DNA from 3 places in the Leclercia sp. W6 genome. Region 2 is predicted to be linked to each of the others. Evidence: predicted binding sites of a transcription regulator. Region 2 holds the regulator's gene; each other region holds the start of a gene.
The links. Region 2 encodes Fur, which represses iron uptake genes when iron is present. Its sites were predicted from a motif close to ATAATAATGAGAACNACTATCAA; they were not measured.

Region 1 (4,822 bases), 1.8 Mb from region 2:
TGAAGACGTTCACCGTATGGCAGAAGCCAACAAGGCGTTCGCACACTACCGTTGGTAATCCCTTCGGAGTATTAGTCACCAGGCGGGCGCTTCAGCGAAGCAGCCCGCTTTGGGTTACTTAACTGAACGCCTAAAAAGATAAACGAGGAATCAAATGGCTCGTACAACACCCATCGCACGCTACCGTAACATCGGTATCAGTGCGCACATCGACGCCGGTAAAACCACTACCACCGAACGTATTCTGTTCTACACCGGTGTAAACCATAAAATCGGTGAAGTTCATGACGGCGCCGCAACCATGGACTGGATGGAGCAGGAGCAGGAGCGTGGTATTACCATCACCTCCGCAGCGACTACTGCATTCTGGTCTGGTATGGCTAAGCAGTATGAACCACACCGCGTAAACATCATCGACACCCCGGGCCACGTTGACTTCACCATCGAAGTAGAACGTTCCATGCGTGTTCTTGATGGTGCGGTAATGGTTTACTGCGCAGTTGGTGGTGTTCAGCCACAGTCTGAAACCGTATGGCGTCAGGCAAACAAATATAAAGTTCCACGCATTGCGTTCGTTAACAAAATGGACCGTATGGGTGCGAACTTCCTGAAAGTTGTTGGTCAGATCAAAACCCGTCTGGGCGCGAACCCTGTTCCGCTGCAGCTGGCGATTGGTGCTGAAGAAGGTTTCACCGGTGTTGTTGACCTGGTGAAAATGAAAGCCATCAACTGGAATGAAGAAGACGCAGGCGTAACCTTCACTTATGAAGATATTCCGGCTGACATGCAGGACCTGGCTGACGAATGGCACCAGAACCTGATCGAGTCCGCTGCAGAAGCTTCAGAAGACCTGATGGAGAAATACCTGGGTGGTGAAGAACTGTCTGAAGAAGAGATCAAAAAAGCTCTGCGTCAGCGTGTTCTGAACAACGAAATCATCCTGGTAACCTGTGGTTCTGCGTTCAAGAACAAAGGTGTTCAGGCGATGCTGGATGCGGTAGTTGACTACCTGCCATCCCCGGTAGACGTTCCTGCGATCAACGGTATCCTGGACGACGGTAAAGACACGCCGGCTGAGCGTCACGCAAGTGATGACGAGCCGTTTGCTGCTCTGGCGTTCAAAATCGCTACCGACCCGTTCGTGGGTAACCTGACGTTCTTCCGCGTGTACTCTGGTGTGGTTAACTCCGGTGACACCATCCTGAACTCCGTGAAAGCTGCACGTGAGCGTTTCGGTCGTATCGTACAGATGCACGCGAACAAACGTGAAGAGATCAAAGAAGTTCGCGCGGGTGACATCGCTGCTGCTATCGGTCTGAAAGACGTGACTACTGGTGATACCCTGTGTAACCCAGATCACCCAATCATTCTGGAGCGCATGGAGTTCCCAGAGCCAGTAATCTCTATCGCCGTTGAACCAAAAACCAAAGCTGACCAGGAAAAAATGGGTCTGGCTCTGGGCCGTCTGGCTAAAGAAGACCCATCATTCCGCGTATGGACTGATGAAGAATCTAACCAGACCATCATCGCTGGTATGGGTGAACTGCACCTGGACATCATCGTTGACCGTATGAAGCGTGAATTCAACGTTGAAGCTAACGTGGGTAAACCTCAGGTTGCTTACCGCGAAGCAATTCGCCAGAAAGTTACCGATGTTGAAGGTAAACACGCTAAGCAGTCTGGTGGTCGTGGTCAGTACGGTCACGTTGTGATCGACATGTACCCACTGGAGCCGGGCTCTAACCCGAAAGGTTACGAGTTCATCAACGACATCAAAGGTGGTGTAATTCCTGGCGAATACATCCCTGCCGTTGATAAAGGCATCCAGGAGCAGCTGAAGTCTGGTCCGCTGGCTGGTTACCCGGTAGTAGACATGGGTATTCGTCTGCACTTCGGTTCTTACCATGACGTTGACTCCTCTGAACTGGCGTTTAAACTGGCTGCTTCTATCGCCTTTAAAGAAGGCTTTAAGAAAGCGAAACCAGTTCTGCTTGAGCCAATCATGAAGGTTGAAGTAGAAACGCCTGAAGAGAACACCGGTGACGTCATCGGTGACTTGAGCCGTCGTCGTGGTATGCTGCGTGGTCAGGAAACTAACGTTACTGGCGTTGTGATCCACGCTGAAGTTCCGCTGTCTGAAATGTTCGGATATGCAACTCAGCTGCGTTCTCTGACCAAAGGTCGTGCTTCTTACTCCATGGAGTTCCTGAAGTATGATGATGCGCCGAACAACGTTGCTCAGGCCGTAATTGAAGCCCGTGGTAAATAAGCCGTAGGGTTAAAATCTAAGTCCCGTGCCCCCTCGGTGAGGGGGCACTATAGTAAGGAATATAGCCGTGTCTAAAGAAAAATTTGAACGTACAAAACCGCACGTCAACGTTGGTACTATCGGCCACGTTGACCACGGTAAAACTACCCTGACCGCTGCAATCACTACCGTTCTGGCTAAAACCTACGGTGGTTCTGCTCGTGCATTCGACCAGATCGATAACGCACCAGAAGAAAAAGCTCGTGGTATCACCATCAACACTTCTCACGTTGAATACGACACCCCGACTCGCCACTACGCACACGTAGACTGCCCAGGCCACGCCGACTATGTTAAAAACATGATCACCGGTGCTGCGCAGATGGACGGCGCGATCCTGGTTGTTGCTGCGACTGACGGCCCGATGCCTCAGACCCGTGAGCACATCCTGCTGGGTCGTCAGGTAGGCGTTCCTTTCATCATCGTGTTCCTGAACAAATGCGACATGGTTGATGACGAAGAGCTGCTGGAACTGGTAGAAATGGAAGTTCGTGAACTTCTGTCCCAGTACGACTTCCCAGGCGACGATACCCCAATCGTTCGTGGTTCTGCTCTGAAAGCGCTGGAAGGCGAAGCTGAGTGGGAAGAGAAAATCATCGAACTGGCTGGCTACCTGGATTCTTACATCCCGGAACCAGAGCGTGCTATCGACAAGCCGTTCCTGCTGCCAATCGAAGACGTATTCTCCATCTCCGGTCGTGGTACCGTTGTTACCGGTCGTGTAGAGCGCGGTATCATCAAAGTTGGTGAAGAAGTTGAAATCGTTGGTATCAAAGAGACTGCTAAGTCTACCTGTACTGGCGTTGAAATGTTCCGCAAACTGCTGGACGAAGGCCGTGCTGGTGAGAACGTTGGTGTTCTGCTGCGTGGTATCAAGCGTGAAGAAATCGAACGTGGTCAGGTTCTGGCGAAGCCAGGCTCAATCAAGCCACACACCAAGTTCGAATCTGAAGTGTACATCCTGTCCAAAGACGAAGGCGGCCGTCATACTCCGTTCTTCAAAGGCTACCGTCCACAGTTCTACTTCCGTACTACTGACGTGACCGGTACCATCGAACTGCCAGAAGGCGTTGAGATGGTAATGCCAGGCGACAACATCAAAATGGTTGTTACCCTGATCCACCCAATCGCAATGGACGATGGTCTGCGTTTCGCAATCCGCGAAGGCGGCCGTACCGTTGGCGCGGGTGTTGTTGCTAAAGTTCTGGGCTAATTAATTATCCCTGAATTAAAAAGGACGCTTCGGCGTCCTTTTTTGTTTTCAGCGTTTATGGCTGTCACAAATTTTCGTATTTTTTGTTCGCTCCCGCCCCGCATCTTCATGCTTGTGCTATTGTAATCATAATTATTCTCACTTACACTTTGCACATATTTTGAACGGGAGTGGTTATGTACGTTTGTTTATGTAACGGTGTGAGTGATAAAAAAATTCGTCAGGCCGTTCGCCAGTTTCATCCCCAATCTTTTCAGCAGCTGCGTAAGTTTGTTCCGGTTGGAAATCAATGCGGTAAGTGCGTTCGCGCTGCCCGCGAGATTATGCAGGACGAATTGATGCAGATCCCGGAATACAAAGAGATTGCCTGAGGCTCATACTTTTCTTTTGACATCCCTGTAGCCCCATCTACGCTTCAATGAGTGGAAGCGGAGGGACTATAATGAAAGGTGATATCAAAATCATAAGTTATCTCAATAAATTATTGGGAAATGAGCTTGTCGCAATCAACCAATACTTTCTCCATGCGAGAATGTTCAAAAACTGGGGTCTGACTCGCCTCAACGATATTGAATACCATGAGTCCATCGATGAGATGAAGCACGCTGATAAGTACATCGAGCGTATTCTGTTCCTCGAGGGTATCCCCAACCTGCAGGATCTCGGCAAGCTGGGTATCGGCGAAGATGTCGAAGAGATATTGCGTTCGGATCTGACGCTGGAGCTCGAAGGGGCGAAAGATCTACGTGAAGCTATCGCTTATGCAGACAGCATTCATGACTACGTCAGCCGCGATATGATGATTGAGATTCTGGCCGATGAAGAAGGGCACATCGACTGGCTGGAAACAGAACTGGATCTTATCAGTAAAATTGGGCTGCAAAATTACCTCCAGTCGCAAATTAAAGTGGAAAGCTGATCAGGCTTTGCCCACTCATCATTAAACCCGCTGCCGCCATGAAAGGTCCAAATGGCAGTGGGTTTTTTAATATCTGTTCCCCGGGTTTACACATCGCCAGGATGAGAAGATAAAGCGTAGCCAGCAAAGCTGCTGATAATGCCAGCACAGGAAGTACGCACCATCCATGCCATGCGCCCAGCGCACCCAGATACTTTACGTCACCGTAGCCCAGCCCTTCACGCTTACGTAGCAGCCTGTAACCCCAATAAATAATCGCGAATCCTGTGTACCCCGCTATCGCCCCTGCGACGGCGGCAGGCAGCCGCTCGGGTTGAAGACAGAGGTGATAAAGCAGACCAACCCATAGTAGCGGGCAGAGATATCGGTCCGGAAGCAGATG
Region 2 (4,822 bases):
CAGGGTTACTTCCTGCAGCGTATGACCCCAACCTACGCTTCGTCCAACGGCCGTCTGGACGTGTGGTGGGATAACCGCTCCGACTTCAACGCCAACGGCGAAAAAGCGGTCTTCTTCGGCGCGATGTATGACCTGAGCAACTGGAACCTCGCAGGCTGGAGTGTGGGCGCGTCTTATGTTTACGCCTGGGATGCAAAACCGGCAGACTGGCTGATCAACAGCGCGGGCCAGCGTGAAGATATTGCCTCTAACAAGATTAAAGAGTCGGCCTACAGTCTGGATGCGATCTACACCCTTCAGGATGGTCGCGCGAAAGGAACTATGTTCAAACTGCACTTCACGCAGTATGACAACAATTCCGATATCCCAAGCTACGGCGGCGGTTACGGCAACATCTTCCAGGATGAGCGAGACGTGAAGTTTATGGTTATCGCCCCGTTCACCATCTTCTGATGACACATCCGGCGGGGGATAACCCCGCCGACCGGAGACTGCTATGCTGAAAAAAATCGTACTGGTCGCGCTGGTGGCATCAGGACTGACCGCCTGCGCGCAACCTCAGACCCAGAAAGAAGATACCCGTCTGAAAGAGGCCTACAGCGCCTGTATCAATACCGCTGAAGGGTCGCCAGAGAAGATCGAAGCCTGCCAGAGCGTGCTGGACGTGCTGCGCCAGGAGAAGGCGCACGAGCAATTTGCGACGCAAGAGACCGTTCGGGTTGCGGATTACCAGGCCTGTATCCAGGCGCGTAAAACGGGTAACAATCAGGACGTGACCAAAGACTGCGATAAAATCTGGCAGGAGATCCGCAATAACAACAGCAAGTAATCGGCTGTTTGCCACGCCCGATGGCGCTACGCTGACACGGGCCTACAAATGCGTAGGTCTGTGTCAGTGAGGCGCCACCGGGCTTTTTACATAATGACAGGCAAAAAAAAGCCAACCGTCAGGTTGGCTCAGAGTATGCGGATGAATTATTTCGCGTCGTGCGCGTGGTCATCTTCGCGGCAGTCGCCTTCGGCACAGTGGCCATACAGGTAGAGACTGTGGTTGGTCAGACGAATGCCGTGACGGGCGGCAATTTCACGCTGACGTGATTCGATAGAGTCGTCGCTGAATTCGATCACTTTGCCGCAATCCAGGCAAATCAGGTGATCGTGGTGATGCTGCTGCGTCAGTTCAAATACGGATTTCCCGCCTTCAAAATTGTGACGCGTCACGATGCCTGCATCGTCGAACTGGTTCAGTACACGGTAAACGGTAGCCAGACCAATCTCTTCGCCCATGTCGATCAGACGCTTGTATAAGTCTTCCGCACTGACATGATGGTTATCCGGACCCTGAAGCACTTCCAGGATTTTTAACCGTGGAAGCGTGACTTTCAGTCCGGCCTTCTTTAATGCGGTGTTGTTGTCAGTCATGCGGAATCTGTCCTGTTGCTAAACGATTCACTTCTAAAGAAGAAGTGACAGAAAATGCACCTGGGAAATGCGTCTCATTATAGAACTGCCATGACCTAATGAAAACTGCAAGTCTCAAGTAAAGTATGCTTATAAAAACGTGGTACCGCCAACAAACTTGTTACAGGGTGACCCGTTTGAACCTGGATCATTGTACAGGTATGGCAGGAAAAGTTAAAAATTTGTAGCAATTATTTTGATTGATATTACCTATCAATGCGGCGCAACTTCAACGTTGCGCCGCAGCATTTCAGGCGTTGAGGATATCGTCGAGATGCAGCTCTTCGCGAACCTGCTTAACCCATTTCTCTACGCGCTCAGCGGTCAGTTCAGGCTGACGATCTTCGTCGATGGCGAGGCCCACGAAGTGATTATCATCGGCCAGACCTTTTGAGGCTTCGAAGTGGTATCCAGCAGTTGGCCAGTGACCAACGATCACGGCGCCGCGCGGCTCAATGATGTCGCGAATGGTGCCGAGAGCATCGCAGAAGTACTCGGCATAGTCTTCCTGATCGCCACAGCCGAACAGGGCAACCAGTTTGCCGTTGAAATCGATCTCTTCCAGAGACGGGAAGAAGTCGTCCCAGTCGCACTGCGCTTCACCGTAGTACCAGGTAGGGATGCCCAGCAGCAGAATATCGTAACCTTCGATATCTTCTTTGCTGCTTTTCGCAATGTCATGCACATCGGCAACGTCTTTACCTAGCTGTTTTTGAATGTTTTTTGCGATATTTTCGGTATTACCCGTGTCGCTGCCAAAAAAAATGCCGATGATTGCCATGAGTAAAATAACCTCTTGAAACTTAATGGTATGGTGGCGCAATTTAGCCACGGATAAGGGCAATCATAGCAGAACAGAGAAGCCTGCGGAAACTGCAATCACCCAGGACTGCACTCTGTGCTACATGAAAGCAATAAGAAGGGGAGTTTTCTGACTTACGCTTTGCCGTGCCATTTCTCGAGCTGCGAAATCAGCATCTCTTCAATCAGCTCACTGCGGCTGATATCACGAGCATTCGCCAGCTCGTTCAGCGCATCGACGGCTTCAGCGTTCAGTTTCAGCTCGACGCGTTTAAGCCCGCGGCTTTTATCGCGTTTAAGCTGATTGCGCTTATTGATGCGCAGCTGTTCATCACGCGAAAGCGGATTGGTTTTCGGTCGTCCCGGGCGACGCTCATTCGCGAACAGATCTAATGTCGTGCGGTCCGTGTGTTCTTTGGCCATGATTTTGAGAATTCGGGGGAAACAAGACACCCTGCTAATGCCCGGGCGATAAGCGCGCCATCATACATCACCGAAAACGGCACGCCAACGACTGGAGGCCCGCAGGCGACCAGTCGCTCTCTTTTTAATCAATTTGCCGTGTCAGCGAGGTAACGACGGATAGCGCGCAGCACCGCGTCCGGTTTTTCGGCATGTACCCAGTGTCCGGCCCCGGCAATGACATGCGCACGCGCCTGGGGGAATTGCGCCAGCAGCGCATCACGGTACGCTTCGGTCACGTACGGGGAGTTGCCGCCGGTAATAAACAGCGTCGGATGCGGCCACGCCGGTACCGGCTGCCAGCCGACGATCTGGTCATACTGATCCCAGAGCACCGGCACGTTAAAGCGCCACTCGCCGTCGACGAAGGATTTCAGCAGAAACTGCACCACGCCTTCTTCATCAAGATGTTCGCGCATGACCGCTGCGGCCTGCTGGCGGGTACTGACGCCAGCGTCCGTGACGGCGTTGATAGCGGCGAAGATCTCATCATGGCGGCGCACGTCGTAATCCACTGGCGCCACGTCGATCACCACCAGGCCCGCAATGCGCTCCGGCGCAAGCGCCGTCAGCGCCATCACCGCTTTGCCACCCATGGAGTGACCAATCAGGATCGCTTTTTCAATATTATGCTCATTCAGCGTATCCAGCAGATCCTGGGCCATATCGGCGTAGGTCATCTGCGGCGAGCGCGGCGACAGGCCGTGGTTACGCATATCCACCTGCAGCAGCGCGTGATCCTGCACCAGATCCCGTGCCAGTACGCCAAGATTATCCAGACTACCAAACAGACCATGCACCAGGACGATGGGAGAATTATTGTGCGGCGATTGTGCAGATTGCGCTCGGGTATTCAATTTCATGGCAAAGTTCTTTTTTTACGTATGTCAGGTTAGGGTATCATGTTGACCATTCTGCCGCCCGGCTGCAAGGAAACAGTTAATTCTGACTTTTGCCGCCATTCTGGCTTGACGCTATCCGCTGTTGGGTTTTGAACTTATACTCCCAACGACTTGTATTCAGATAAGATATCGCACTGGATTAAGATGAAAACAATCGAAGTTGATGACGAACTCTATCAGTATATCGCCAGCCAGACGCGGCATATCGGTGAGAGCGCGTCCGACATTTTACGGCGCATGCTCAAAATGGCCGCCGCCTCGCAGTCTGCCGCTCCGGCCCTCAAAGAGACGCGCCAGCCCGTTGCCGTCGCCCAGGAAAAGCCGCTGACGCAGGTAAAAGACAAAGTGCGTGCGATGCGCGAACTGCTGCTTTCTGACGAATACGCTGAGCAGAAGAAAGCAGTTAACCGCTTTATGCTAGTGCTGACTACACTCTATTCACTGGATAACAACGCGTTTGCCGATGCGACGGAGTCACTGCATGGTCGCACCCGCGTCTATTTCGCGGGTGACGAGCAAACGCTGTTACAGAATGGCAATCAAACTAAACCCAAGCACCTCCCTGGTACACCGTACTGGGTGATCACCAATACCAATACCGGACGTAAACGCAGCATGATCGAACACATCATGCAGTCGATGCAGTTCCCGGTGGAATTGATTGATAAGGTTTGCGGTACTATCTAACCCTTGCATCAGAAGGACCAGGCAATGGCAAATCACAATCGTGCGGGTCAACCTGCACAACAGAGCGATTTGATTAACGTCGCCCAGCTTACCGCGCAGTACTACGTGCTGAAGCCGGAAGTGGGCAACGCAGAACACGCAGTTAAGTTTGGTACATCCGGGCACCGCGGCAGTGCGGTACGCCATAGCTTTAACGAGCCGCATATTCTGGCCATTGCTCAGGCCATCGCGGAAGAGCGTGCCAAAAACGGCGTCACCGGTCCGTGTTACGTAGGTAAGGATACACACGCCCTGTCAGAGCCAGCGTTTATCTCCGTACTGGAAGTGCTGGCGGCCAACGGCGTGGATGTCATCATTCAGGAAAACAACGGCTATACGCCGACCCCTGCCGTTTCTAACGCCATCCTGGTGCATAACCAGAAGGGCGGCGCGCAGGCTGACGGCATTGTGATCACGCCGTCCCACAACCCGCCGGAAGATGGCGGCATCAAATACAACCCACCCAACGG
Region 3 (4,822 bases), 680 kb from region 2:
GCCGACCACTTCGTAATCTTCGCGCCCGGCCAAAGTCGCTGACAGCGTACTTTTACCCGACCCGTTAGGGCCCATAATCGCATGCACTTCGCCCGGGCGAACCTCAAGGCTCAGGCCGCGCAGGATCGCTTTATCTTCCACACTGACCTGTAAATCTTTAATGCTTAACATGTGCTTTCCTTAATCCTTAACCGACGCTGTGTTCAAGGCTAATCGCCAGTAATTTTTGTGCTTCCACGGCAAACTCCAGCGGCAGTTCAGAGAACACATCCTTACAGAAACCGTTCACGATCATCGAGATGGCATCCTCTTCGCTGATGCCGCGCTGCAGGCAGTAGAAGAGCTGATCTTCACCAATCCGCGAGGTTGTCGCTTCGTGTTCCAGCTGGGCGCTGTTGTTACGGCACTCAACATACGGGAAGGTATGCGCCCCGCAGTCCGGGCCAATCAGCATGGAGTCGCACTGGGTAAAGTTACGGGCGTTGGTGGCCGTCGGCATGATTTTGACTAAGCCGCGATAGCTGTTCTGGCTCTGCCCTGCGGAGATCCCTTTCGAAATGATGGTCGACCGGGTGTTTTTGCCGATGTGGATCATCTTGGTGCCGGTATCGGCCTGCTGATGCCCGCTGGTCAGCGCCACGGAGTAGAACTCGCCGATGGAGTTATCCCCGCGCAGAATACAGCTCGGATATTTCCAGGTGATGGCGGAGCCGGTCTCAGACTGGGTCCACGACATTTTACTGTTTTCGCCTTCGCACAGGGCGCGCTTGGTGACGAAGTTCAGGATGCCGCCGGTGTTGTTATCCCCCGGGAACCAGTTCTGCACCGTCGAGTATTTCACCTCGGCGTCTTTGTGGATGATCACCTCCACCACTGCCGCGTGCAGCTGGTAGCTGTCGCGCACCGGAGCGGAACAGCCCTCGATATAGCTGACGTAGCTCCCCTCATCGGCGACGAGGATGGTGCGTTCAAACTGGCCGGTTTTCTCGGCGTTGATACGGAAATAGGTGGAGAGCTCCATCGGGCAGCGCACGCCTTTCGGCACGTAGATAAAGGTGCCGTCGGAGGCCACCGCCGCATTCAGGGCGGCAAAGAAGTTATCGTTGCCCGGCACCACGGTGCCAAGATACTTCTTCACCAGCTCAGGGTGATCGTGGATAGCTTCCCCGAAGGAGCAGAAGATGATCCCCTGCTCGCCCAGTTTTTCCCGGTAGGTGGTGGCGACCGAGACGGAGTCAAAGATGGCGTCCACCGCCACCTCGCGTCCTTCGCGCACCGGTACACCGAGCTGTTCGAACGCCTCTTCCACCTCTTTGCTTAAAAAGGTGTTGGCCCCGGTCTGCTGTACCGCACCGGGCTCAGAGGCGCAGGTGTCGTCACAGTTGCCGCAGGACGGCGCAGAGTAGTAGCTGTAATCCTGATAGTTCAGCTTGTCGTAGTGCGCCTTCAGCCAGTGCGGCTCTTCCATCTCCAGCCAGGCCTTGAACGCATTCAGCCGGAACTCCAGCATCCAGTCGGGTTCGTTACGCTTGGCGGAAATCGCGCGAATGACCTCTTCGTTAATCCCTTTTGCCAGCTCGTCGGTCTGCAATTGGGTGAAGAAGCCCTCTTTGTAATTAATGTGGCCGCCGGACCAGGTGTTGACGTCGTCAGTTGCTTCAGTATGTCGAGACATAATACCGCCTATACCCCAAAACTTTCGCCGCAGCCGCATTCGTTCTGGGCTTTCGGGTTATTGAATTTGAATAACTGGTTTAAGCCTTCGCGCACGTAATCCACTTCCGTACCGTCAATGAACGGCATCGCCTGGAGCGGCACGTAGAGCCGGGCGCCGTCATGTTCAAAAACCAGATCGTCTTTTTCCGGCTGGCTGACGGTGGTGAGGACATAGCCGAAACCGGCGCAGCCCGTCTGTTTCACCCCTAACCGCACGCCGAGCATACCTGCCTGTTTGCTCACCAGCTCGCGAATGTGCGCCGCTGCGGCAGGGGTCAGCGATAATCCACGCCATGCAAAATCTGTTGGATCAAACGTTTCTGAATGCTGTTCCATAAGTCCACCTCATGTATTGCGCCCTTTGGGCATAACACCATGTTAGTGATAATGATTATCACTTCAACCCCTCACTTGCAGGGTCATTCGGCTTAACCGCCCTTTTTGAATACTTTTATTAAGCATAGACCCTGATGACGGGCTTAACAGGCCTGACGGAGATTGTTTAATCGATTGATAATATTGAGAATTACAGGAGGAAATCGGTAGGAATGGTCAAAAGTTAAAATATGTATAGAAAATGCCTATTTTTGGGATAGCCAGACAGGTAAGACGCCCGCGCAGGCGGGCATCTTTCAGAGCGCCACAGGTACAATCAGGCTTTCAGGCATTCACGCAGCAGGTTTATTTGCATATTTTTGTCCCGCATTCGGGTCAGCAATGCCTGCAGATGGTGATCGCTCTCCAGCTGGAATTTTTGCATGACATCATACTTGTGGGCATATACCGTTTTGCTGTCGATCTTCAGCTTTTGTGCAATAGCGGGCGTCGAGAGCCCCTGGTACAGGCTCGCCATAATCACGGTCTGCCGTGGAGATAAAGTCCGGTGCTGACACTCGGCGCAGACGGGGTTAACCCTGATCTCTTCGTGGCGCTGCAGGGTGTGCCAGGCCGAACTGAATACCCGATAAAAATCGCTCAGCGGCGCATCCCGCGATACAAAAACCATCTCCTGAAAACAGGCCGGTAATGTCTCTTTACTGTAGTGTTCGCCATTGACCAGACCAATCATCACCCCTTTCCTGCGCGCGAGTAATTCTGGCGTACAGATAAAGGGCTCTCCCCGGCAGAGTGACAGCACCATGAGATCGGCGTTGCTAATATTCTCCCGGGTAAATTCCGTCATAAACTCTATTTCACACCCGAATTGCGTCCCGAAGAGATCGACAATCAGTTTTTTCAGCGCATAACAGTAAAGTGTCTCTGTCTCATTAATAAGAACGTTGACCATCGTCGGTATTTCCCTCACTCGTTCAGTTGTATTCCAGCGTCGCGACCACGGCGACGCTGATAGTCCCAGGCGTGACGCCACCGGTAGCGGAATAGGTAATGGCCTGCAAATTCATGGTTGCAGTACGATCGTCGCCAATATTTTGAGTCATGCGGCTCCCCGGACCTTTTAAATTCCCCGTACCGGTTTCAATTATGCCCAGCGCGATATTTGTGGCAGTGCCGCTGTTCCTGTAATAGTGCGTTCCGGCCACGGGATCTGCCGTCCCGGTTAAGCTGACAGTCACGCTTTGGGTAGCCGCCGGACATTGGGTGAAGTTGAGCGAAAAAGGCACAGGCGTGGAGGATGACGCCGGCGTAGCCATATTCTTTGCCTGCATGTTTCCCAAATTGACGTTCACACTTGAATTTCCGCCATTAAAAATACAGGGAGAGGCGATAATTCTCCCTTTTACTGAGACGCTTACCGCATCCGTCGCCAACGCTACAGCGGTGTACAACCAGATGATCGCTATCCCGATAATATTCAGCCTCATCGATCGTTCCTTTTACTGATAGGTGAGGATCAGGGTGGCACTGGCATTCGCGGTTCCGGTGCTTACTGAGGTTTTGGTTTGATAGTAACGGGCGGCGATCGGCATACTCTCCTGACCGCCACTCGTCTGTTTAAGGGCAATCGTGCTGTTTAAAACCAGCGGCTCGCCGTTATAAAGCAACTGGATACCCACGCCGTCGGCAACGCCCGCCGAGCCTTGGCCGGTTAACGCCAGCACGCTGTTGTTACTGAGTCCGGGGTACTGAATGCCGTTCAGCGTGACGTTAATTTTCGCCCCAGCGTCGCAGTTCAGGCCGAGGTTTTGCGTGTTTTGTCCCCCCTCAGGGAGGGTGCCGACCGTATCGCCGAAACGGCTTACCGGCACGTCGCCAAGAAGGAATACCAGATTTGGCGTGGTGATGGCGCAGGCTACCTGTGTAATCGAGCCGGTTCCGGCATAGACGGGCACATCCGGTGCCGCCGTGCCGCCCCGATATTGCTCTGTCCAGGCGACAAAGGAGGCCAGTAATCCGTTCACAGAACCCGACGTAATATCGCCAGTTTTCCAGAACTGAATAATCGGCTGGAAATTGCTGGCGTGTACTTCATTGGCGTTCGAGCTCCAGGAGGCGCTGAAAAGATCGGCCCCTAACCAGGTGGTTCCATTAAAACTGGCGCTCCCGGCGGTGGTTTTTTCATAATATCCCACGGAGATCCCGACGCCTGGCAACCCGGTTTGATATACCCGGCGACCGTTGGCGGTGGTGAACGCATAAGCCAGTCCCCCGCTCTTCATGCCTGCGGTTGAACCTTCATTCCCCGTTGGCGTACAGCTATAGGTCAGCGCCAGCGAGCCATAAATTTCGTTGCTGATCGCCTGCCCGACCGGGAGATCGCGCTGAACGATAATATTGCCGTAATTAATGCTATACGGGGCACCGATATAGGTGTAATCACATCCATAGCCATACAGTGGAAAGAGTATTCCCGCCAGGATGAACAGGCACCTGATAATAGACATGTCGAGTCATCCACAATCATTCAATTAATGGCAAACCACATCCGCACGAATTATCTCGCCGGGAGGTTGTTGGGTATTAAGGGTGTAGTGAGCCTGGCAACGCTGTTGTGCCGCCTCGCCCCACTTCACCGTTAATTTCACATCTGGCTGCAAACCGGTTAAATAGACCTGGCCGCCGTCACCCACGATGAAACCTGTGTTTTGCGCTCCGTTCACCGTCGCGATAGCGCCGAAAGGCACCGGTTGACCATTTTGCCGGGTGA

Region 1: a site for Fur is predicted at 3,641-3,663, ahead of bfd (bacterioferritin-associated ferredoxin). Genes of this name have one in related genera too.
Region 3: a site for Fur is predicted at 2,092-2,114, ahead of sufA (Fe-S cluster assembly scaffold SufA). Genes of this name have one in related genera too.

What each region holds. Positions count from the first base shown of each region.
Region 1 covers NZ_CP031104.1:4,105,270-4,110,091, forward strand. The annotation lists gene rpsG (30S ribosomal protein S7) at 1-58, shown strand, start outside; gene fusA (elongation factor G) at 155-2,269, shown strand; gene tuf (elongation factor Tu) at 2,337-3,521, shown strand; gene bfd (bacterioferritin-associated ferredoxin) at 3,698-3,892, shown strand; gene bfr (bacterioferritin) at 3,964-4,440, shown strand; gene DVA43_RS20065 (A24 family peptidase) at 4,424-4,822, opposite strand, start outside.
Region 2 covers NZ_CP031104.1:2,326,086-2,330,907, reverse strand. The annotation lists gene chiP (chitoporin) at 1-453, shown strand, start outside; gene chiQ (ChiQ/YbfN family lipoprotein) at 497-829, shown strand; gene fur (ferric iron uptake transcriptional regulator) at 976-1,422, opposite strand; gene fldA (flavodoxin FldA) at 1,712-2,242, opposite strand; gene ybfE (LexA regulated protein) at 2,398-2,685, opposite strand; gene ybfF (esterase) at 2,814-3,587, opposite strand; gene seqA (replication initiation negative regulator SeqA) at 3,771-4,313, shown strand; gene pgm (phosphoglucomutase (alpha-D-glucose-1,6-bisphosphate-dependent)) at 4,338-4,822, shown strand, end outside.
Region 3 covers NZ_CP031104.1:1,641,894-1,646,715, forward strand. The annotation lists gene sufC (Fe-S cluster assembly ATPase SufC) at 1-171, opposite strand, end outside; gene sufB (Fe-S cluster assembly protein SufB) at 188-1,675, opposite strand; gene sufA (Fe-S cluster assembly scaffold SufA) at 1,684-2,052, opposite strand; gene DVA43_RS08040 (helix-turn-helix transcriptional regulator) at 2,369-3,004, opposite strand; gene DVA43_RS08045 (fimbrial protein) at 3,027-3,539, opposite strand; gene DVA43_RS08050 (fimbrial protein) at 3,552-4,559, opposite strand; gene DVA43_RS08055 (fimbria/pilus outer membrane usher protein) at 4,584-4,822, opposite strand, start outside.